3 regions of the Pseudoalteromonas sp. GW168-MNA-CIBAN-0100 genome follow, and region 1 is predicted to be linked to each of the others. Evidence: predicted binding sites of a transcription regulator. Region 1 holds the regulator's gene; each other region holds the start of a gene.

Region 1 (13,119 bases):
GGCATTAAATCTTTAGCGCCACGTAGCCCTACTGCTTGCAGCTTCATTAACACAACTAATCGGATAAGGTCTTCGCTTAGCTTTGTGTGCTCTCTTATAGGAAATGCGATATTGTCAAATACCGACATATCAGTAAACAACGCACCACTTTGAAAAAGCATACTCATTTTAGTACGTGCTTCGTATAACTCTTTACGAGACATTTTAGGAATGCTGCCACCTTCAAATAAAATATCACCTGAATCTGGTTTAAGCTGACCACCAATTAAACGCAACATAGTGGTTTTGCCAATTCCGCTTGGCCCCATGATCGCAGTAATTTTACCTTTAGGAACGCTAAAACTCATATTTTTATATATGATTCTATTGCCTCTCGAAAAGCTAACATCCTTGACTTCTACTATTGATTGCGACAAGTCGCTCTCCATAAAAATGTTCACTAGTGCACCTATTTTAAAGCTTTTTTGTCAAAGATGGAAAAAACAATTCGTAAGATTTTGTAATACACCCATGAAAAGGATTATAAGACTCGCTCAAAACAGCTTAACCCCGGCTTAAATTTTTAAATTAGCTGTTTAAAAGCAGCATTGTTACGTAGTTGACCTTACTCTTTTATTTATACTTTCATCTTGGCTTTTGTTACTATTCGCGCCATCCGTATTTTGTATAACTGGCTTAACACAATGGTTACCTCGTTTGTTATTTTAATTCTTGGTTTTGCAGCTCTTGTTTGGAGTGCAGACAGGTTTGTTTATGGCGCTGCGGCTCTTGCTAAAAACTTTGGTGTACCTACACTTATTGTTGGTTTAACCGTGGTAGCTATGGGCTCTTCAGCGCCCGAAATGATGGTTTCAGCCTCTGCCGCTCTGGCTAACAAAACCGACACAGCCGTTGGCAATGCTGTTGGCTCTAACATTACAAACATTTTACTTGTGTTAGGCATCACTGCTTTATTTCGCCCTCTTTCAGTTTCATCAAGTACATTAAAACGTGAAATGCCATTAGTGATGCTCGTATCTTTAGTTACTTGGTATGTGTTCTCAGATAACTACTTTTCATTTAATGAAGGTGTTGCACTTTTGGTTGGCTTTATCGTATTCATCGGTGGGTTAATTATTGTATCTATGCGTGCAAAAAACCAAGATGATCCATTTGTGTCAGAAGCCTGCGACGATGTACCAAACGATGTACCTACAAAAAAAGCGGTATTTTGGTTAGTTGTCGGCATGATACTCCTACCTGTTAGTTCACACTTTTTAATAGGTTCAGCTGTCGATATTGCTAAATATTTTGGCCTAAGCGATTTAGTCATTGGCTTAACAATTATTGCCATCGGTACTAGTTTGCCTGAACTTGCCGCTTCGGTTGCAGGTGTACTTAAAAATGAAGATGATTTAGCACTAGGTAATATTGTCGGCTCAAACATATTTAATATTCTAGCGGTATTACCACTTGCCGGTATTATCAACCCTTCTGCCATTGACCCATCATTAGTAAGCCGAGACGTATTAATTATGATTGGTGCAACACTTGCTCTTATTATTATGTCATTGAACTTTAGAGGCACCCAACGTATCAATAGAGTAGAAGGCGGCTTATTGCTAATAGCATTTTTGGGTTACCAAGGGTATATTTTTAGTCAAGTAGGATAAATTATGGCAACGCTAAATTTTATTGAACAAGGCCTTCGCGTTTTAGATGTTGAGCGCCAAGCACTTAGTGATATTGCACAATATGTAGATGAAAATTTTCATAACGCGTGCCAATTAATGTACGACTGCGAAGGCCGTATTATTGTCATTGGTATGGGTAAGTCAGGTCATATTGGCAATAAAATAGCGGCAACCCTTGCAAGCACTGGCAGTCCAGCATTTTTTGTTCACCCTGGTGAAGCAAGTCATGGTGATTTAGGTATGATCACTAAAAATGACGTGGTTATGCTTATTTCTAATTCAGGGGAGACCAGCGAAGTTTTAAATATAATTCCGGTTTTAAAACGACTTGGTGCCAAAATGATATCGATGACTGGCAATACGCAATCAACCATGGCGACCCTTGCTAATGTACATGTGTGTATTAAAGTAGAAAAAGAAGCCTGTTCATTGGGTCTAGCTCCTACATCAAGTACCACTGCAACGCTTGCGATGGGCGATGCCATGGCGGTTGCATTATTAGAAGCTCGCGGCTTTACAGCTGATGACTTCGCGCTATCTCACCCAGGTGGTAGTTTAGGCAAGCGCTTATTACTTACTTTAAAAGATGTTATGCACAGCGGCGCAAATACACCTATTATTAGCGTTTCACAAACAGTTAAAGACGCCCTTATTGAAATGTCTGCTAAAGGTTTAGGCATGACAGCCATTGTTGGTGAAAATCAGCAACTCGTGGGATTATTTACCGATGGCGATTTGCGTCGTATTTTAGAACAAAGAATTGATATTCATACAACACAAATAGATGTTGTTATGACTAAGTCATGCACTACGGCTACGCAAGATATTTTGGCTGCTGAAGCGCTTAATATTATGGAAAACAAACGTATAAATGGCTTAATCGTCGTCAATGAGGAAAACCAACCTATTGGCGCATTAAACATGCAAGACCTATTAAAAGCAGGAGTATTATAAATGCAATTTGAAGAACTCTATCAACCGCTGAGCGATGATGCAAAAGCACGCGCTAAAAAAGTAAAACTACTTATATGCGATATTGATGGTGTATTTTCTGATGGCCGTATTTATCTTGGTAATCAAGGTGAAGAGCTAAAAGCATTTAATACAAAAGATGGTTTTGGCATTAAAGCGCTTATAAACAGTGGCTTTGAAGTGGCTGTAATTACTGGTCGTCATTCACAAATAGTGCAACAACGTATGAGCAGCTTAACCGTACAGCATATTTATCAAGGCCAAGAAAATAAGCTCATTGCCTATCAAGAATTAAAGGACAAACTCAACCTTAGCGATGAACAAATTGCTTATATCGGTGATGATGGTCCTGACATGCCCGTTATGGAATTAGTCGGCTTTGCTGTTGCAGTAAATGATGCCCATCCACTTATTAAACGTTTATCACACTATGTAACGCAAATGCCTGGCGGCTTTGGTGCAGTAAGAGAGCTCACAGACTTACTTATGCTTGAAAATGGTAAAGCGTTGACTACACAAGGCACTAGTTCATGAATGCAGCGCGCATAATATTAAGCGTTTTATTCATTAGCTGTATGGTTTGGCTTTGGTACCCTTATTTTACACAAACAAATATTGTGCCTCAGACTGAGCCTGAAGTTATTGCCAAGCCTGATTACATAGCCATAGAACTCAAACAAACAGCCTATGACGAACAAGGTAAAATTAGCCACAAAGTCACTGCGGCTAAAATGGAGCTATATCAACAATTAGGTTTTACGTTTTTTGAAAAACCTATTTTTACTTTATATAACGAAAAGCAAAAGTGGCAAATAAATGCAGACGAAGCAACATTATACGAAGACAAACAATTAATTTTAGAAGGCAATGTGGTTGCCAAAAACTTAACCGATAACGCCATGATAGACAAAATCAATGCTGATAATATTCAGGTAGATATAAAGCTATTAACAATGCGTTCGGAGCAACCCGTTATCATCACTGGACCCAATTTAAAAATCACTGGTAAAGGCCTAGAAGCCGACTTAAAAACCGAAGTGATAAAACTAATTAACCATACGCGAACCATATATTATGACCAATAAAATATTAAAATCACTTATTATTCCTACACTTATACTAGCATTTAATAGTAGTGCTGCAGAGCAAAACACGCAACCGACTGCAAATCAAATTTCAATAAGCGCCGATAAGCAAGAAGGTCAATTAAAAGCTAATGTCGGAATTTTTGAGAAAAACGTTGAAATTATTCACGGTAACCGCCGTATCACAGCCGACCGCTTAGAAGTACATAAACGCGATGAACTTGGTGATAATAAACAATTATTAATTGCTACAGGTAGCCCTGCGCACTTTGAAGAAAAGCAATCAGATGGCACGACTATGAGCGCCAGTGCTGACGAAGTACGTTATGATGTATCTAAGCGTTTTTTAACGCTTGTTGGTAATGCACAAGTATCGCAAGCGGGACAAAAAATAAATGCTAAAAGCATTACCTACGATATAGAGCAGCAGCTAATCAGTGCCGAAAAAGATGAAAACTCAACTGACCGCGTTCACACAATTTTAGTGCCAATCGAGACTAAAAAAAGTAAAAAAAGCGACAAAGGTCAACCATGAGCACATTAAAAGCAGAGCTATTAGCAAAGAGCTATAAAGGCCGTGAAGTTGTAAAAAACGTCGGCCTTGAAGTCAAAGCTGGCAGTATTGTTGGCTTACTTGGCCCTAACGGCGCAGGTAAAACCACCACGTTTTATATGATAGTAGGACTTGTACCTAGCGACAAAGGTAAAATATCGATAGACGATAACGATATTACTCTTTTACCTATGCATAGTCGTGCTAGATTAGGCATTGGCTACTTACCGCAAGAGTCTTCAATATTCAGAAAGCTGACTGTTTATCAAAACTTAATGGCCATTTTAGAAACGCGCAAAGAGTTAAATAAACAAGCTAGAGAAGACACTCTCGATAAATTATTAGATGAATTTAGCATACAACACATTCGTGATAGCCAAGGTATGGCATTGTCAGGAGGCGAACGTCGTCGTGTTGAAATAGCACGTGCCCTGGCAGCAGATCCTAAATTTATATTACTGGATGAACCATTTGCAGGTGTTGACCCGATTTCGGTATTAGATATAAAGAAAATAATAGAACATCTTAAAAATCGTGGGATTGGTGTATTAATTACCGATCATAACGTAAGAGAAACCCTTGATGTTTGTGAAAAAGCCTACATTGTTTCTCATGGGGAGCTGATTGCATCAGGTACTCCAGAACACGTATTAAATGATAAAACAGTACGCGATGTTTACTTAGGCGAGCAATTTAGGCTGTAACATTTACGCCATGTCTTTAAGCATCTGCTAGTATTAATTATAACAACATAAAAGGATTGTTAGAGATACATGAGGCAATCACTACAGCTGCGCATGGGCCAGCAACTTACAATGACTCCACAGCTGCAACAAGCTATTCGTTTGTTGCAACTCAGTACATTGGATCTCCAGCAAGAAATACAAGAAGCTCTCGACAGCAACCCGCTATTAGAGGTTGAAGAAGCAGACTATTCAGAAGACGCTGCAGGTAAAAACGAGCAAAAAGCAGATACAGATGACATAACTGTTAGCGCATCTGCCGATGATGCTCCAAGTGAATACGAACAAGATAGTGGTGAAGCACTTGCAAAAGACACGCTAAGTGACGACATGGCTATGGATGTTAGTTGGGATGAGTACATGAGTGCCGCCCCAGCAGCATCATCGGGTCCGATGCCTGAAGACGAATCAATATACCAAGGCGCCTCTACTGAAACGCTCCATGAGTATTTAATGTGGCAGTTACAACTAACGCCATTTAGCCCTACAGACGAAGCTATTGCTATTGCGATTGTAGAAGCCGTCGATGATTCAGGTATTTTAACACTAAGCTGCGAAGAGATTTTAGAAAGCTTTAATCAAGAAAACGAAGATGATAACGAAGTCGAACTTGATGAAATTGAAGCTGTATTAAAACGCATCCAACTGTTTGATCCTGTTGGTATTGCTGCACGTAGTTTACAAGAGTGTTTGTGTATTCAGCTTAACCAGTTTGATAAAGAAACACCTTACATTAATGAAACAAAAATGATTTTAACCGAGCATATTGATTTATTAGCTGCTCGTGACTATCGTACATTAATGAAGAAAACTAAGCTCAAAGAAGAAGAGCTTAAGGAAGTAATGACATTAATACATACTCTAAGCCCTAAACCTGCAGATACTATTGTAAGAGAAGAATCTGAGTATGTTATTCCTGATGTGTCAGTTAAAAAAATTAAAGGCCGCTGGGTTGTTGAGTTAAACCCAGACAGCATGCCTAAAATTCGTGTTAATAGCCAATACGCGGCAATGTCTCGCACTGTAAAATCCAGTGGTGACAGCCAGTTTATTCGCTCGCATTTACAAGAAGCTAAATGGTTTATTAAAAGCTTAGAAAGTAGAAACGACACGCTATTAAAAGTAACAAATTGTATTGTTAAGCAACAACAAGGCTTTTTTGAACACGGTCCTGAAGCCATGAAACCAATGGTTTTAAATGATGTTGCTGAAATGGTAGAAATGCACGAATCAACAATTTCGCGCGTAACAACCCAAAAGTATATGCACACACCCCGTGGTATATTTGAGCTTAAATACTTTTTCTCAAGCCATGTAAGCACCGAAAACGGTGGTGAATGTTCATCTACAGCAATCCGTGCGCTTATCCGAAAATTAATCGCAGCAGAAAACTCAGCAAAACCATTGAGTGATAGCAAAATAGCGGATATATTGGCTGAGCAAGGAATTAAAGTAGCGAGACGTACAATCGCAAAATACCGCGAATCTCTGGCTATTCCACCGTCAAATCAACGTAAAAGTTTGATTTAAGACGCAAAAAAAGAGGGTAATGCTTATGCAACTAAACTTAACTGGTCGTCACGTAGAATTAACCGATTCACTAAGAGACTATATTAATACCAAATTTGCGAAGCTAGAAAGACACTCTGATCATATTAATAATGTTCATGTCATTCTCGATGTAGAAAAATTAAATCAAAAAGCAGAAGCCACCATACACGTAAGCGGTGCTGAGTTATTTGCCTCTACAGAACATCAAGATATGTATGCCGCCATTGACTCGTTGATCGACAAGCTCGATCGACAAGTAATTAAACACAAAGAGAAGCTTGCTCGACACTAATATGATGAAATTAAGCTCACTTATATGCCAGGACTGCAGCAAAGCTGCGGTCCTTTTTAATAGCAAAAAAAGAATTTTAGAGTTCATTAGCGAACTTGCTCACGACAAACTTCCGTATTTACCGCAACAAGATATTCTTAATGCTTTAATGAGCAGAGAAAAATTGGGTAGTACAGGTATAGGGCGTGGCATTGCCATTCCTCATGGAAGAATGAGCGGTGCAGAAGAGCCTTTGGCTTTAGTACTCGTTAGCGAAACTCCAATAAATTTTGATGCAATCGATAATCGCCCTGTTGATATTTTCGTCGCACTCATCGTACCAGATGGCGATAACCAGCAGCACTTAAAGACTCTAGCAACCATTGCTGATAAACTAAACAACAAAGATTTTTGTAAACAGTTACGCAGTGCAAAATCAGATACTGAGCTTTACCAAGTTATTGTCAATCAATCATAGTTTTATAAAGGGTGTTAAATGGAGTTAATTATCATAAGCGGCCGTTCTGGTTCTGGAAAGTCGGTTGCTTTACGCATTGTAGAAGATTTAGGTTATTATTGCGTAGATAATATTCCAGTTAACTTGCTTCCTTCATTAGTTCGCAGTGTGTCTGATAGCTACGATAAAATTGCTGTTAGCATTGATGTACGGAACATCCCTAAACAACAAGATGAATTTAACGATATTCTTGAATACTTGCCAGGCTTTGCAAACCCTACGTTATTTTATTTAGATAGCGACGATCAAACATTGATAAAACGTTTTTCTGAAACTCGTAGATTACACCCACTATCAATTGACTCGTTGCCTCTTGATTTAGCCATCAAAAAAGAAAAAGAATTACTTGATGTATTAATCACCCGCGCCGACTTTATGATAGACACGACTGATTTGAGTGTTCATCAACTCGCTGAATCTATTCGTGAAAAGATTTTAGGTAAAAAAGATAAACAACTGATTGTCACTTTTGAATCGTTTGGTTTTAAACACGGCATACCAAAAGAAGCAGATTACGTATTTGATGCACGCTTTTTACCAAATCCACATTGGGAACCTGAATTAAAACCTTTAAATGGGTTAGATCAACCCGTTAAAGATTATTTGGCCAATCACAGTATAGTGCAAAAATTCACATGGCAAATTCAAACATTTGTACAAACGTGGTTACCGCACTTAGAGCGAAATAACCGCAGTTATTTAACCATTGCCATTGGGTGTACAGGCGGACAACATCGCTCTGTATATTTAGCGCAAACTATCGGTGAAAGTTTTGCAATGACACATCCCAATGTGAAAATTCGCCATCGCGAACAAGAAAAATAATATAGCTGAATAATCACCTGTTCAGCTTAGGTAGAGTAAGTTATGCATTGTGAAGACACTTTTTTAATAAAAAACAAATTAGGATTGCATGCCAGAGCAGCCACCGTGCTTGCCCAATTGGCTGTGCAGTTTGATGCGACAATTACATTATTTCAAGATGACAAAGAAGCTGCAGGCGATAGCGTACTTGCACTAATGTTACTTGAAAGTAGCCAAGGCAAAGAAGTAAAAGTTGTATGCAAAGGCCCCGATTCTGAGCAAGCTTTACATGCTGTTGGAGAATTAATAGCACAACGTTTTAATGAACAAGAATAAACAGTTATAAAAATAATGCTCGCATTACTAATGCCCCAACTAAAACAGATATATAAAATAAATACGGTTAGTGACGCCAGTTAACTCACCTCTCCCCATAAAATAATATAAAAATTTATAAAGGACGCCAATGCCTGAAGCTTTTGAACAAGATTACCCACTACAGCAACTAAAACAGGTGACTAAGTCACTCAATAGTGGTCAATTTGTTCAAGTTAGGCGCATGCTCGCAAAAACAGCTCCTTGTGATACCGCATTATTATTAGAATCATCACCGCATAAAATTCGCCGACTCCTTTGGCAGTTGGTTGATCCTGATGTGCAAGGCGATGTTCTTGAAGAACTATCAGAAGATGTTCGTTTAGGCATTATTGCCCAAATGGAACCTAAGCACATTGCAGCCGCAACAGAAGATATGGGCCACGATGACTTAGGTGAAGTATTACGTAGTCTGCCAGACACCGTTTATAAAGACGTTGTTAGCGCGATGGACATTCAAGACCGTGAACGTGCAACACAAGCACTTTCGTATCAAGAGCGTTCTGCTGGCGCGCTAATGAACACCGATACGGTGACCATTCGCCCTGACGTTACGCTCGATGTTGTACTTAGGTATATTAGGCTACGCGGTGAGTTGCCAGAAGGTACCGATGACTTGTACGTTGTTGATAAGCATAACTGCTTTATAGGCGCTTTATCGCTAAGTACATTATTAACTAACCCGCCAGAAAAAATTGTTCGCGATTTAATGGATGAAGATTGTGAATCCATTCCAATCTCTATGGATGAAAGTGAAGTCGCGCAATTATTTGAACGTCATAATTGGATATCGGCCCCCGTAGTTGATGATAACGATCAGCTCCTTGGTCGTGTCACTATCGATGACATCGTTGACGTAATCCGCGAAGATGCTGAGCATAGTTTATTGGGCTTAGCCGGCCTTGATGATGAAGAAGATACCTTTGCGCCAGTACTAAAAAGCTCTAAAAAACGCTCAGTTTGGTTAGGTGTCAACTTACTAACTGCACTTGCAGCTGCTTTTGTAGCTAGCTTTTTTGAAGGCACTTTAGATGTTTTACCTATTTTAGCTGTACTTAACGGTATTGTCCCTTCTATGGGCGGTGTTGCAGGTAGCCAATCATTAACGCTTGTTATTCGTGGTATTGCGGTAGGTCATATAAATCAAACAAACCAACGTTTCTTGATGATGAAAGAGCTTGCTATTGGCGCGTTAAACGGTGTTTTGTGGTCGTTGTTAATTGCAGGTGTTATTGCCCTATGGCAGTGGGACTTTATGCTTGGTGGCGTACTCGCCTTCGCTATGTTTATGAACTTAGTGGTGGCAGGTGTTGCTGGTGCGAGTATCCCTATTATTCTTAAAAGAATGAATATAGACCCAGCACTTGCAGGGAGTGTGGTGCTAACCACGGTGACAGATATTGTGGGTATATTCGCCTTTTTAGGTACTGCTACTTGGTTGCTGGTTTAAATTAGAAACTTTTGCAAATAACTAAAGTAAAAAACACTTAGGGTAAAGCTGCAACTATGACAACGGATACCAAAAATAAAAAAGACACACCTAAAAAAACGCCAAAACAAAAAGGCCTATCAATATTAAAAAGTGTGTTGATATATGGTCTCATATTTTTCGTAATTTATAACGCTGTAAATTGGTGGCGACAACCTGTTATGCCAGCAAATCCTCAATTACAATTAATAGATTATAAAGGGCAAAACATTGATTTAGCAGCAATGAGCCAAGATAAACCAACACTTGTCTATTTTTGGGGAACTTGGTGCCCTATTTGTAGTATTACCTCCCCTGCCATAAACAAACTCGCGAACGAGAATAACTACCCTGTAGTGAGCATCGCAATAAAATCAGGTTCGGATCAAAAAATACATGAGTATCTAAATGATCATGGCTACAGTTTTATCACTGTCAACGATCAACACGGTGAGATATTTGCCGATTGGCAAGGGCAAGTCACGCCATCTTATATAATCTTAAAAGATAATAAAATGACGCAAGGGCTAACAGGCATTCAGCCGTTATGGTCACTTAAATTACGTTTGTGGTTATCATCAACGTTTTAAGAAAAAACTAACTGCAAGTATATAGACACTAAATACGTGCTATCTCAAGAGGGGTTTCTAAAAGCTCGCTCTTTATCACCTACAATAATATAGATAATAAAGAGCAAGGTTTACTTAATTTACGCATGAAAAGGGCTTAAAAACCCTTAGCGTAATTAAACTAATCTACTAGGGCGTGTTGATCTTTGTGGATTGAAATTTGTTCAATCTAGGGGCGATTAAATCGCGGCGCGAGGTTTGTAACCTAGTGGGCTAAGTAAAAACCGAGCAACAAAGAGTTAATCGTCCCTAGAAAGAACCCAAAGGGCAGCGCATGTTTGGTATTTATGCTGCGTTATCGCCTATTCATGGGGAATAACCACACTACATAGGCTCCGCCTTGCCTAAAAACCAAACATACTGCTGCAAATTCACCCACCAAAGATCAACACGCCCTAGTTATTAATAGATTGAATCACTAACGTGTACTTTGACGATTACCGCCTACTTTTGGTTTAGTGTTTGCCTTTTTAAATTGGCTAAAACCGGTATGTCGCGTTAGTGCCGGACGTCCGCCTTTACTGCCACCTTTACCTGCTTTTTCATCACGCCCTTCTTCAGGCACTAAACAGTTAGGCCCTTTACCAATTAAATTAGCTTTACCCATTTTACGCAGTGCTTCACGTATCATCGGCCAACCTGCTGCATCATGGTAGCGTAAAATAGCTTTATGTAATCTACGTTGACGAGCACCTTTAGGTACTGGAACAACTTCTGTATTGTTTTTTATATTACGTAAAGAGTTCATTTCTGTGTGGTAAATAGTCGTCGCATTAGCCATAGGTGACGGGTAAAAATTTTGTACCTGATCAAGCTTAAAGTCATTCGATTTAAGCCATAACGCCATGTTTACCATGTCTTCATCTTTTGTCCCTGGGTGAGCAGATATAAAGTAAGGAATTAAATACTGCTTTTTACCGGCTTCTTTAGAGTACTTATCAAATAATTCTTTAAATTGATCGTACGCCCCCATACCTGGTTTCATCATTTTTGATAATGGACCATCTTCTGTATGCTCTGGCGCTATTTTTAAGTAGCCACCTACATGATGCGTTACTAATTCTTTAACGTAACGCGGGTCGCGTACAGCTAAGTCGTAACGAACACCAGAAGCAATCAATACCTTTTTGATACCCTTAACTTCACGTGCTTTTTTGTATAAGTCTATTGTTGGCGTATGATCTGTATCCATATGCTTACAAATTTCAGGATACACACATGATAAACGTCTACAGGTACTTTCTGCCTTTTTGCTAGTACAACGCAGTTTATACATATTTGCCGTTGGGCCACCTAAATCAGAGATAACACCAGTAAAACCGGGTACCTTATCTCTAATCTGTTCAATTTCTTCAATAATTGATTCTTGCGAACGGCTTTGAATAATACGCCCTTCATGCTCCGTAATTGAGCAAAACGAACAACCACCAAAACAACCGCGCATAATATTAACTGACGTTTTTATCATGTCGTAAGCAGGAATTTTAGAGTCGCCGTAACTTGGGTGAGGAATACGCTGATACGGTAAACCAAACACAGCATCCATCTCATGTGTTTCTAATGGGTATGCTGGCGGGTTTACCCAAATAGAACGATCGCCGTGTCGCTGAAACAGTGCTCTTGCACAACCAGGATTTGTTTCTTGATGTAGAATACGCGAAGCGTGGGCGTATAAAGGTTTGTTAACACTTACTTGCTCATAAGCAGGTAACTTAACGTAAGTTTTTTCCCATGGCTTAGGTCGCGCAGGCTGAACCATAATCGGTTTTGCAGCTTCTGCCTTTAAGTCTATACCCGCTTGTTTAAATTCAGATTTACTACAGCCAACATCATCAGCGCCGTATGGATTTGGAATAGGGTCGATTTTACCAATTTTATCTATAGAGGTGGAGTCACTTCCACGCCAACCTGGTAAAGGTTCTTTTCTGATAACAGCCGTGCCGCGAATATCTTGAATAGTATCCATTGTTTCGCCTGCGGCAATACGGTGTGCAACTTCAACTAACGGACGCTCTGCGTTACCGTAAATTAAAATATCAGCTTTTGCATCAAACAAAATACTACGACGTACTTTTTCTTGCCAGTAATCATAATGAGCTATACGACGAAGACTCGCTTCAATACCGCCAATAACAATTGGGATACCTTTGTATGCTTCACGGCATTTTTGCGAGTAAATCATTACGGCGCGATCTGGACGTTTACCACCTACGTTATCTGGCGTGTAAGCATCATCGTAGCGCATACGCTTTTCAGCTGTATAGCGATTGATCATCGAATCCATGTTGCCAGCTGTTACACCAAAAAATAAATTCGGTCTGCCTAGTTCCATAAATGCATCTTTAGAGTCCCATGCTGGCTGGGCAATAATACCTACTCTAAAGCCTTGCGCTTCAAGTACACGGCCAATTACCGCCATACCAAAACTAGGATGATCGACGTACGCGTCGCCACTAATTATTATTATGTCGCAGCTAT
Region 2 (6,106 bases), on a different contig from region 1:
GTGATGATGGTATTTACTCTCCCCTCATTTGGTTATGTTTTTAAAGTAATAAAAGACAAATTTGGTGAGAGTAAACCCTTCGGCCGTGATACCGTATTAAAGCGCTATCAACTGGTAAAAAACCATGATCGCGTTGGGAGAATGGCCGATACCATAGAGTATTCTAACGTCGTATTTCCTTTGGCGCGTTTTGATAGTAATTTACTTGCGCAATTACATAAAACAATTGGCTCATCAATGGTAATTGAGGGCGATTGGTTGATCATCAAGCATTTGTATATTGAACGGCGAATGACACCTCTTAACTTGTTTTTAGAAAATGCTGATGAAGAAAGTGTCGCCGACGCGATTGAAGAATATGGGCAAGCCCTAAAAGAAATGATTGCTGTTAATATATTCCCTGGTGATATGCTCTTAAAAAACTTTGGTGTAAGTAAGCACAAACGTATTATTTTTTACGATTACGATGAAGTTCAATATCTAACCGATATGAACTTTAGAGCATTACCAAAAGCAAAGAGCTATGACGACTATTTAATGGATGAACAAAGTTACTCTGTTGCACCACAGGACGTATTTCCTGAGCAACTTTGTACATTTGTAATGCCAAACCCTATGTATAAGAAGTTTTTACTCAGCACTCATCCTGAGCTTATAGATGTTAGCTTTTGGAAGCAGGCACAACAAAATATAAAAAATGGTCAGGTAAGTCATATTTACCCATACCCGACAGCACAGCGCTTTATTCACCACTGGTAAGCGCTAAAGGACACACACAATGAATATAAGTAAAATAGATTTAAATTTACTCGTTTACCTCGATACATTGCTTCGAGAATGCAACGTAACACGCGCTGCTAATCAATTGAGTATAACTCAACCTGCAATGAGTAATGGCCTTAAACGTCTTCGTAACTTATTTAACGACCCTATTTTAGTTCGTACCAGCGATGGTATGGTGCCTACCGAGCGTGCTTTGGAGTTACAACCCGTTATTCGTGGCATATTAATGACCCTTGAAGAAACTCTAGCTCCTAATCGAGAATTTGAGGCAAGCCAGAGTAAGCGTGTGTTTAGAATAATGGCCAGTGATTACGCTGCAAGTACATTAGCACCAAAGCTTTTAAGTAAATTGCACGAAGAAGCCCCCGATACTACTTTAGATATACTCACACCAAGTGATGTCACCTTTCATGATGTAGAAAACGGTAAAGTAGATATGGCAATCAACCGTTTTGAAAACTTACCGCAGTCTTTTCATCATAAACGTATTTGGAAAGATAGTTTTTGCTGCTTAGTAAAAGCCGATAATCCTATAATTGAAAACTTTAGTCTCGACAGCTATTTAAAAGCGCGCCATATATGGGTAAGCAAAACAGGTTTTGGTGTAGGTGTAGGCATGGACCCTAAAGATGTGCAAAAACTTGGCTGGGTTGACGAAGCACTTGCGCACTTTGGTAAGCATCGTAATATTGCCACTTTTACGCGTAACTACCATGTGGCAATTCATTTAGCTAAAGAGAAAAATTTAATTGCGACCCTTCCTTCAAAAGCCGCAAATATATATTTAGATGATCCGGGGCTTAAAATTTTAGAGCCACCATTTCCAATCCCTCCTTTTGAGCTTGATATGATTTGGAGCCCACTGTTACATCGCGATGCGAGTCACATTTGGTTACGTCAAAAAGTAGCTGAAGTAGCTGAAGAGCTAAAATAACTTTATTACACAATATAATGTAAAAATTGCTAGGTTAATTTTTTGCCTGTTAACTTAGCATCTTACTGAAACAAAATTAAACCAATAAAATCAAATAACTACACAACCATTGAAACGTGGAACATACATTGCTTTTATTAAATTGAACTATACATTCATTTAATTAAAGAGGTCATTATGAACACCCATCAAGGATCAGAAGTAAATCATATTACTGACATCATTCAAGTTATGAACAGCGGCATCGATTTTTATCAAAAAGCACAGGAAAAAGTTGAAGACCCTGCTATTGGTGCACTTTTTCAGCGTATGATAGATGCCCGAAAAGTGAGTGTTGAGCGCTTGCAGCCATATGCAATTAATGAAAAAGGCGAACGCGAAGATGGCTCATCTTTCGCAGTTGAAGCACGACGTGCGTACACAGCCCTATTGACTACTTTCACCTCACACAACGACAGCACGTATGTAAAAGAGCTTGAAGAGGTAGAAGATAAAACCCTTGAAGAAATTAAAGCAGCAATGGATAAACCGCAACCAGCTGACTGCGAAGCTGCACTGGCTAAAACATTATTAACAATGCAAAGCTGCCATGCAGAAATGAGCCGTATGCAAAAGCATTAAGCTGACATAGTGCATAACTAGAACCCAGCCTCGAGCTGGGTTTTTTATTGCCTCTAATACCAATCTACATAGTTTTTTAAGCAATTTAACAAATTGCATTACATTATAACGATACTAAATAGACCCCATATATAAGCAGAACGGTATAAACACCACCTTATTTCACCACATTTTAAATACATAATTAATACAAATATTTAATGTTATTAGAATATTTATTTAACCACGCTTTATTTTTGCTGTGCTAATTTTGTTAATATGTACCTAAAACCTTGCTGTGGCGCCGCAGCATTTAATTAAAAGTAAGGTCCAATATAAAAAACAAACTAACCAAACTACAAAATAATGCTGATGTAGATATGACCCCGATGTTAGACATAGTGTTCATTTTACTAATTTTCTTTATTGTAACTACATCTTTTGTAAAACCTGTGGCTATTGAATTAAACCGACCACTCGACAGCCCTCAAATAGATAAGCCTGTTAAAAATGCTTTATTTAGAATTGATGAAAGTAACGGAATATATTTTTCGGGGAGGTTAATTGATTTAGAGCAAGTTGCGACTAATTTAGCGATGTTCGCGGCTAAATATGAAATAAGTTCGGTACTTATAACCGCAGACGAAAACAGTACACATAATACTTTAATGAGTGTAATGAATAATATTAAGCAATACGATGATTATTCAATAAGTTTGATTTCTAAATAAAACAGCCCAATATAAAACCAAAAAAAGGGCCTTACGGCCTAATGCCGATCAGTTAAGAAAATGACCGATTGACCGATCCAAACGATCATGCAAAATCCGTAGTTAGGAAACTAACTACGGATTTTTTTGTGAATATAGAACAAGCACTGCAAGCAACACTTGAAGAAAGCAGCCGATACCATACCTTTGAAAAATTATCAGAAATTCTTGACCCTGAAATCATTGAACAAGGTTTTCAACAAGCTGGGATTGCAACCGTTCGTAAGCGAAGGTTACCGCTTGAGGCCGTTTTGTGGTCAGTTATTGGCATGGCATTGTTTCGAAAAGAATCGGTTTGGAATATCGCTAATAAGCTAGATATCATGTTACCTGGCAAGAACCAACTCGTTGCTCCAAGTGCGATGGTACAAGCGAGACAAAGGTTAGGTGATGATTCCGTTAAACACGTTTTCAATAAATCTGCTCAATCAATGTATAAGCAACAGTCATTCGAAACATGGAATGGCTTGAACCTATTAGCTGTTGACGGTGTTGTGTGGCGAACAGCCGACACGCCTGATAATCGTAAAGCCTTCTCTTCTGGTAGCAACCAATACGGTGATACAGCCTTTCCTCAAATACGCATGGTCTGTCATATGGAATTGACCAGCCATCAACTGCTCAGTAGCGAGTTTGATAACTATAAAACCAACGAGATGAAATTAGCTGAGCGTTTAATTGAACGTACACCAGATAATTCACTGACTATGTTTGATAAAGGATATTATTCTTTAGGCCTGTTAAATCGTTGGCACCAAACTGGGAAGATGAGGCACTGGCTGATACCAGCAAGGCCCGACTTACAGTATGAAATCATCTCCAGCGCGGGTAAAAATGACCATATCATTGAATTGAAAACAACAAAGCATGCACAAAAAAACTTTCCCGATGTTCCTGAAACGATTAAAGCGAGATTAATCAGTAAAACAATAAAGGGCAAAAGCTACCGTATATTAACCTCGATGACGGATAGATTGCGTTATCCAGGTAATGAAATTGTTGAATTATATTGTCATCGTTGGGAGATAGAACTTGGGTTTAGAGAAATCAAACAAACCATGCTTGATAGCGCATACCATTTAAGAAGCAAGCGTCCAGACATGGTGCGTCAGGAGCTATGGGGCGTGTTACTCGCCTATAATTTAATACGAAGAATAATGACGATGGCGGCGACAGTTACAGGGATATGGCCTAACCAGCTTAGTTTCTCTAGCAGTTCGATGGCTGTCATTCAGTATTTCTCGTCAGTATCTATAATGAGTCCAGGGAACATTCCAATACACTGGCAGCACTTACTCAATACACTGGTCTTATTTAAGCTTCCAGCTAGACGAGAGGATAGAAGATACCCCCGATGGGTTAAGCCAAAACCATCTAAGTATCCCCATAAAAAGAAAAATGCCAGTCAGCTTAACTGACTGGCATTAGCCTTACGGCCCTTTGAGTTAAATAACGAAAGGGAGGTTATTAATTAAAAACGGTATTCTGCGCCTATGTAGTAGTAAGCACCGTTAAATCCAAATGGAGCAGAACGACGTGAGTAGTCAAACACACCTGAGCTACTTATTACTGTGTTGCCACTAGCATCCACAATAGTACCTGAGCGAGAGTTACCTATTTCATTTTTATCTGGGTAAACATCGAACAAGTTATTTGCACCAATGTTTACCGACAAATCTTCAGTAACGAAGTAGTTAACTTTAACGTCAGTTAAAATTTCTGCGCCATACGTTTGACGACCACCATCTTCTACTGTGTACTCACCAAAGCGATTAAGTGACAGGTTAACTGTCCAATCATCACGTTGATAAAGTGCACTTAAGTTAATACGATCCTCTGGTTGCCACTCTTCAATAATAGAGATGTCTTCAGCTGAAAATATATCTTCTACGTTTACTGTCTCAAGGCTTGAGCCAGCAGGCGAAAATAACGATACAACATCTGTTTTAGTAAAGTTAGCTGCAAGTGTAAAATCAAGCGTGCCGCCTAAACCTTCAGTGTTCCACGTTGCTACAAAATCAACACCACGAGTTTCTGTATCAGCACCATTTAAGAAGAACTGACCTACGCCAGCACCCGCACTATTTAGTGCAGCATCAAGGCTTGTAGATAAACCTTTACCTAAGCGGTCACTAATTACAATACGGTCGTCAATATCAATTGAGTAGTAATCAACGGTTACATTAATATTATCTGTAACGTTATATACAATACCTAAACTACGGTTTTGTGATTTTTCTTCTTTAAGCTTTGGAATACCTAAGCTTTGCGCAAGTGTTGAATCATTTCTAAATGTACCAACCTCTTCTGCAACTAAATTACCATTAGTACCAACAACAAATTGCGTACTTACGTTATTAAAGTAAAGCTGTTGCATAGAAGGCGCTCTAAAACCTGAGCTTAATGCACCACGTAGTGAAATATCGTCGGTTACAGACCAGTTACCAGCAAGCTTAAAGTTTACTGTATCACCGAAGCCTTTGTAGTTATCGTAGCGAAGTGCACCCGATAAAATTACATCTTCAATCACATAAGCTTCTGCATCTATGTAAAATGAAATTACATCACGCGATTCATCAACTGATGACGCAGGAGCTGAACCACCAAAACCTTGTGAACCACCTGATGCATTTTCAGAACCAACACCACCACTTAAGCCGTTGTAAATACTTACACCGTTGGTTGTATCGTAATCGCGGTATGCGTACTCATTACCTTCTAAAATGCGATATTCGTCAGTACGGATTTCAGCGCCCATTGCTAAAGAATAATCATCAAAGTTTTGCGTAAAATCAATATTGATTGTTTGCAGTGATAATTCCATGCCGTAAGCGTACGCTTCACGTGGGATTGTTGTACGAATATCAGCAGCACTTAAACCTTGGTCATAACGTAAAAAGTTAGCGTATGAGGCATTGATAGTGTCACTTGTCGTGTAATCAATGCTGTTTTCACCATAGGTGTATGATAAATCAAGGCTTGCATCGTTATCAAACTCAGTTTTATAACCAAAGTTGTA
Region 3 (6,106 bases), on a different contig from region 1:
GCCTTAGGTAGCGTGACCTTTTCACCAAGTGGTGACTCGGTTGAGCCAGTATCAGTTAGCTTTACAGTGAAAGATTCTTTAGTTGAATCTGAGCTTCATAATGTTGTTATTGAACTAACAAATACAGCCCCACAAGCTCAAAATGTAACATATAACACCTCTTACAAGAGTGAAGTGAATGGTCGCTTTTCAGCATTAGATAGCGACAACGATACACTTGAGTTTGAAGTGGTAACCGAGCCAAACTCAGGAACTTTAACATTTGAGCCTGATACTGGATTGTTTAAACTAACTCCTACGAGCGAATCCGATCATGTAGTAACGTTTAGCTATGTAGCTAAAGATAAATTTGATAGTTCAGCAGTTCAAACTGTGACTATAAACGTTGAAGGTAAGCAAGGTGCTGCGCTAGCGACTCCTTCATCTGATTCAGGCTCTAGCTCAGGTGGCAGTATTTATTACTTACTTACGCTGCTATCAGTGGTTTTATTTGGTAGACGCCGTTTTAATTAATAGTTAAAAGCTTATTTACACTATCTAAAACCGCCAAATGGCGGTTTTTTATTTATTAATAATCTTTTTAAACTTTTATTTAGGGCTGTTTATCTTTCGAGGTTTAACATGCACTGCCCCGAGGATTCTGCATAGGGGCAATTTACGCTTTGTTGTTTACAAACCTCCCGCCGCGATTAAATCTCCCCTAGATTGAGTGAACTTCAATCTAAAAAGGTCTGCAGTCCCTAGTCTAATACTAATAATCAGACGTTAATAATTTCAATGTGGTTTAAACGTTCTAATAATTAGTATTTTTATAAAACAGATCTAAGTGGTAGGCTAAAAGTAGTAAGTATAAAATAGTAAGTAATTAAAAATAGTTCTCGCGCAACAAGGAACCCTCCTGTAAAGCGCTTTGCCAAGGAGTTTAGTATGATCACGCTTACCATTAATGGTAATAAACATGAGTTTTCTGGCGATCCGTCAACGCCAGTATTATGGTATCTCCGAGACGAATTGAATTTAACTGGGCCTAAATTTGGCTGTGGTATGGCTCAGTGCGGTGCGTGTACCGTGCATATTGATGGGGTAGCTCAGCGCTCGTGTGTATTGCCTGTAGCGGCAGTAGCGGGTCTTTCAATTACAACAATTGAAGGGCTAAGCGAGCAGGGCGACCATCCAGTGCAACAAGCATGGATAGAGCATAAAGTACCGCAGTGTGGTTTTTGCCAGTGCGGCCAAATGATGCAAGCTGCAAGCTTATTAGCTGCAAACCCAACCCCTACCGACGATGAAATAGTAAGTAATATGTCGGGAAATATTTGCCGTTGTGGTACCTACCCGCGCATTCATAAAGCAATTAAATCAGCCGCTAAAACAATGGCGAGTGTTCAATATTTTGACCCAAATGAACAAGGGGAAGAAGTATGAACCAAGATAACAAATATTTTGATTTAAACCGTCGTAAGTTTTTAAAAACCAGTGCAATAGGTGCGTTGGTACTCGGTACTTATTTTGTAGGCAGTGCGCCAAGAGCGATTGCTGGTGTGTTAGAACAGCCATCTGAGCTGGCAAAACGCGCAAACTTATTTATTGCACTGCGCCCAGACGGCATGGTTGAAATAACCTGCCATCGCTCTGAAATGGGTCAGCAAATTCGCACCGCGATTGCACAAATAGTTGCCGATGAAATGGAAGCCGCATGGGATAAGGTTATTGTTATTCAGGGTAAGGGCGACCCTAAATACGGCGATCAAAATACCGATGGCTCGCGCAGTATTCGCTACAACATGCAGCGCCTGCGTGAAATGGGCGCAAGTGTGCGTTACATGATGCAGCACGCTGCCGCTAAGTATTGGAAAGTTGACCCACAAACCTGTACAGCCAATCAACACGTTGTTACACACAGCTCAGGTAAATCGCTTACTTATAAAGATTTAATCGACTTAGCGCTTACAATAACGCCACCAGAAGCTGACAAACTAACACTTAAAACCCGCAAAGAATGGCGCTATATAAATACCGGCATGGCGCACATAGATTTAGCCGACTTAGTAACAGGCAAAGCAATATTTGCAGCCGATGTACGCGAACCACAAGCGCTGGTGGCTATAATTGAACGCCCGCCAGTAGTAGGCGGTGTTGTTAAGTCATTTGATGCCAGTGCTACAAAAGCGATAAACGGCGTTATAGATGTTATTGAAATACCTGCACCAAAAGGCGCACCGCAGTTTCAGCCAAAAGGTGGAATAGCGATTATAGCTAAAAACACATGGGCTGCATGGCAAGGGCGTAAAGCATTAAAAGTGGTGTGGGATGATGGCAAAAATGGCGATTACAATTCAGAAGAATTTAAAAAGTCATTATTAAAAACAGTACAAACTCCACAGGCAAACATACGTGATAAAGGCGATGCCATGGGCGTGTTGGCTAAATCGAGCAATAAGCTGGTAGCTGATTATTACGCGCCGCATCTTGCTCAAGCACCAATGGAGCCGCCTTGTGCAACAGCTATGTACAACAAAGACAGTGTTGATATATGGGCTGCTACGCAAAATCCACAAGCCGATATGAAAACAGTGGCTGCAATGCTTGGCATGGATGAGAGCAAAATTAACGTTAACGTTACCATGTTGGGAGGCGGTTTTGGGCGTAAGTCAAAACCTGACTTTTCAGCAGAAGCAGCTTACCTTTCAATGAAAGTAGGCAAACCTATTCGTGTACAATGGACGCGTGAAGACGACATACAACATGGTTTTTACCATGCGGTTTCGGCTCAGCACATTGAAGCATCGCTAGATAAAAATGGCGCAATAGAATCGTATTTACATCGCACCGCGTTTTCACCAATTACCTCTACCTTTTCAGAAGGGGCGACTACGCCAGGAAGCTTTGAACTGCGCTTAGGATTTACCGATAACCCTATTAACACGCCTAACATGAAGTTAGAAAACGGTGATGCACAAGCCAAAGCACGAATTGGTTGGATGCGTTCTGTATCAAATATTTTTCATGCCTTTGCTATTCAGTCATTTATTGGCGAAGCAGCGCACAAAGCTGGTCGCGATCAAAAAGACTATTTGCTAGACACGATAGGTCCGAGTCGAATTGTTGATGTAACTGAGCAAAATGCCACATACGATAATTACGGTGGCGATAAAGTGGTTTATCCTTTAGATATTGGTAAGTTACGCCATGTTATTGAAAAAGTAGCTGACATGAGTAAATGGGGGCGAGAACTTCCTAAAGGTCGAGGTTTAGGCATTGCAGCACATAGAAGCTTTTTAACTTATGTAGCGACGGTAGTTGAGGTAGAAGTGTCGGATGCTGGCGATTTAAACGTAATTAAATCGTGGGTTGCCATTGATGCGGGTACGGTTGTAAACACCGACACCGTTAAAAACCAAACCCAAGGTGGCTCTATTTACGGTATTACAACTGCAATCAGCGATGGTATTACCTTTGATAAAGGGCGCGTACAGCAAAGTAACTTTCATGATTATCGTGTACCGCGTATGAGCGACTCACCTCTTGAGATTGAAGTTGAAATTGTACAAAGTGATGCACCACCAGCAGGAGTAGGCGAGCCGTCTACACCAGTTTATGCGCCAGCATTATGTAATGCTATTTTTGCAGCGTGCGGAAAGCGTATTAGGCAGTTACCGATTGGTAACCAATTAAAAGCGTAGCTAAATAACCTACAGCTTAAACAAAAAAAACCGCCAAATGGCGGTTTTTTTAAAAGCGGTTAACGCGATTTAACGACCTTTTTCAAACTCATCAACTTCACGCTCTGCTTCTTCTTTAGATTTACCGTATTGCTGCTGAATTTTACCAACTAGCTCTGTACGGCTACCTTCAATTTTATCTAAATCGTCGTTGGTAAGATCGCCCCATTTTTGTTGAGCCTTACCTTTAAGTTCTTTCCAATTACCTTCGATACGATCGCTGTTCATAAGTTTATCCTTACTTTAGGTTAGTGAATTAACTGTCAGTTATAAAGTAGCAAGCCTTGTACCAAGGAATAATAATGGTTTTATTGTTTTTATTATCAGTTGGTTATATTTTTATGTTGAGCGATTTTGTTTTTAATATTGCGCTATTTATTAAAAAATATACATAGCAGCCTGTAATTATTGCTGACATAAGTTACGCCGCTTTGATGTAACTCATTCTTAAATTTTTGTTTTAAGCTAATATGCAGGTATTAAATAAAGTAGTTAACCTGAGTGAGTTATGAATACTAAAGCGTGTGAATATGGAGTGGGTGACTGCTCATACAAAATGGCAGGTGAGTTAGCAGGTATTACACAATTGGTGAATGCGTTTTACGACAATATGGACGCTTTAAAAGAGGCTGAAAATATAAGGAGTATGCATTCAGAAGACTTATCAGCATCGCGTAAAAAGCTCGCTTATTTTTTGTCGGGCTGGCTAGGTGGTCCTAAATTATACGCTGAACATTTTGGTAGTATTAACATTCCTCAAGCGCACAAACATTTACATGTAGGAATTGAGCAAAGTGACGCATGGCTTTTGTGCATGCAAAAAGCGGTTGATGAGCAACCTTACGAAGCACCATTTAAAATTTACTTAATGCAACAATTACGAGTGCCTGCAGATCGAATTAGAATGGTATCGGGTAGTTAATAGCAATTATTAATAAACATCAACCGCAGCTAGGCTTTGGTTTTTTGTTACAATGCCTGCAAAGCAATTTAGGGTAAATAGCTGTGCTGCCGGTTCAAGACATATATCAACAACTCGTTACTACATTACAAAGTAATCCTATTACGTTATTACAAGCGCCGCCTGGTGCGGGTAAATCTACGTGGTTGCCGCTGCAACTAATGCGCGATGGGCATTTTAAACGTATTGTAATGCTAGAGCCTCGCCGAATAGCTGCACGTAATATTGCCAGTTATTTAGCAAAGTGCCAAAACGAGAGTGTTGGGCAAAGTGTGGGTTTGCGGATTAGGGGTGAGAGTAAAGTAAGCGCTAATACGCGCCTCGAAATAGTTACCGAAGGTATGCTAACGCGCATGCTGCAAAACGACCCTGAATTAAGCGATATAGATTTACTTATATTTGATGAATTTCATGAGCGTTCAATTGCAGCAGATACCTCACTTGCCTTTGCGCTCGAGACCCAAAGTGCGCTGCGTGAAGATTTAACCATTATGCTTATGTCGGCAACGCTAGATACCGAGCGTTACACTGCGTTTTTTGATTGCCCTGTAATTCAATCGAGCGGTCGCAGTTACCCAATAGGCGAAGTATACATACCCATAAAAGATGAAAGCCGTTGGCTTGATGCAATTCCTACCATAATAAAACAAGCACTTAATGAGCAAACAGGTAGCGCATTGGTATTTTTACCTGGGCAATTTGAAATACTACGCGTGCAACAAGCACTGAACGATTTACCCAGTAACTGCATAGTCGCAACGCTATTTGGCGAGCAAGATAAAGCTAATCAGCAAGCTGCTATTGCTCCTGCACCAAACGGTATGCGCAAAGTAGTGCTTACCACCAATGTAGCCGAAACCAGTTTAACTATTGAAGGCATACGCATTGTAATTGACAGCGGCAAGCGCCGTGCAGCGACCTTTAATTTAAAAACAGGGGTCACAGAGCTCACAACACAAAGTATATCGCGCTCCTCTGCTGTGCAGCGAGCAGGACGTGCAGGGCGAATAGAGCCGGGCATTGTTTATCGAATTGGCTCAAAGCAAACCTTTGAGCGACGTAATAGCCACGACAATCCCGAAATACTCACATCAGACATAAGCCAACTTATGCTTGAGGCAAAGCAGTGGGGAGCCAGTATTGATCAGCTAACCTTGCTCGATAAGCCCTCTGAGCAGCAATGCGAGCAAGCAAGTAACCTGCTTAACATGCTAGAAGCTATTGATAGCAAAGGTAAGCTCACACCGCTTGGCAGTAAAATGTTAGGTTTTGGTGCTGATATTCGTTTGGCGCATATGCTATTAAAAGCACAAATACTTGATGACCAACTCCCTGGTATTTTTAGGCTCGCTATTTATTTAGTGGCATTACTTGAGAGCCGAGTAAACAGTGCAAACGAGTTGAGTTTAGCGCTGCATAGCCA

The links. Region 1 encodes sigma-54, which starts transcription at its own class of promoters, with help from an activator protein. Its sites were predicted from a motif close to GTTGGCACGNNNNTNGNNT; they were not measured.
Region 2: a site for sigma-54 is predicted at 1,833-1,851, ahead of AAEY62_RS03265 (ferritin-like domain-containing protein). Genes of this name have one in related genera too.
Region 3: a site for sigma-54 is predicted at 3,998-4,016, ahead of AAEY62_RS14205 (CsbD family protein). Genes of this name have one in related genera too.

What each region holds. Positions count from the first base shown of each region.
Region 1 is NZ_JBEOOL010000005.1:11,504-24,622, reverse strand. It holds gene AAEY62_RS04005 (ATP-binding cassette domain-containing protein) at 1-428, opposite strand, end outside; gene AAEY62_RS04000 (calcium/sodium antiporter) at 684-1,652, shown strand; gene AAEY62_RS03995 (KpsF/GutQ family sugar-phosphate isomerase) at 1,656-2,627, shown strand; gene kdsC (3-deoxy-manno-octulosonate-8-phosphatase KdsC) at 2,628-3,179, shown strand; gene lptC (LPS export ABC transporter periplasmic protein LptC) at 3,176-3,730, shown strand; gene lptA (lipopolysaccharide transport periplasmic protein LptA) at 3,720-4,265, shown strand; gene lptB (LPS export ABC transporter ATP-binding protein) at 4,262-4,987, shown strand; gene AAEY62_RS03970 (RNA polymerase factor sigma-54) at 5,057-6,556, shown strand; gene hpf (ribosome hibernation promoting factor) at 6,582-6,869, shown strand; gene ptsN (PTS IIA-like nitrogen regulatory protein PtsN) at 6,874-7,326, shown strand; gene rapZ (RNase adapter RapZ) at 7,345-8,190, shown strand; gene AAEY62_RS03950 (HPr family phosphocarrier protein) at 8,233-8,505, shown strand; gene mgtE (magnesium transporter) at 8,636-9,994, shown strand; gene AAEY62_RS03940 (protein disulfide oxidoreductase) at 10,051-10,602, shown strand; gene AAEY62_RS03935 (YgiQ family radical SAM protein) at 11,060-13,119, opposite strand, start outside.
Region 2 is NZ_JBEOOL010000004.1:57,948-64,053, reverse strand. It holds gene aceK (bifunctional isocitrate dehydrogenase kinase/phosphatase) at 1-759, shown strand, start outside; gene AAEY62_RS03270 (LysR family transcriptional regulator) at 779-1,717, shown strand; gene AAEY62_RS03265 (ferritin-like domain-containing protein) at 1,895-2,338, shown strand; gene AAEY62_RS03260 (ExbD/TolR family protein) at 2,653-3,048, shown strand; gene AAEY62_RS03255 (IS4 family transposase) at 3,177-4,505, shown strand; gene AAEY62_RS03250 (TonB-dependent receptor plug domain-containing protein) at 4,559-6,106, opposite strand, start outside.
Region 3 is NZ_JBEOOL010000022.1:64,975-71,080, forward strand. It holds gene AAEY62_RS14190 (FG-GAP repeat domain-containing protein) at 1-513, shown strand, start outside; gene AAEY62_RS14195 ((2Fe-2S)-binding protein) at 928-1,425, shown strand; gene AAEY62_RS14200 (xanthine dehydrogenase family protein molybdopterin-binding subunit) at 1,422-3,683, shown strand; gene AAEY62_RS14205 (CsbD family protein) at 3,753-3,950, opposite strand; gene AAEY62_RS14210 (group II truncated hemoglobin) at 4,231-4,644, shown strand; gene hrpB (ATP-dependent helicase HrpB) at 4,728-6,106, shown strand, end outside.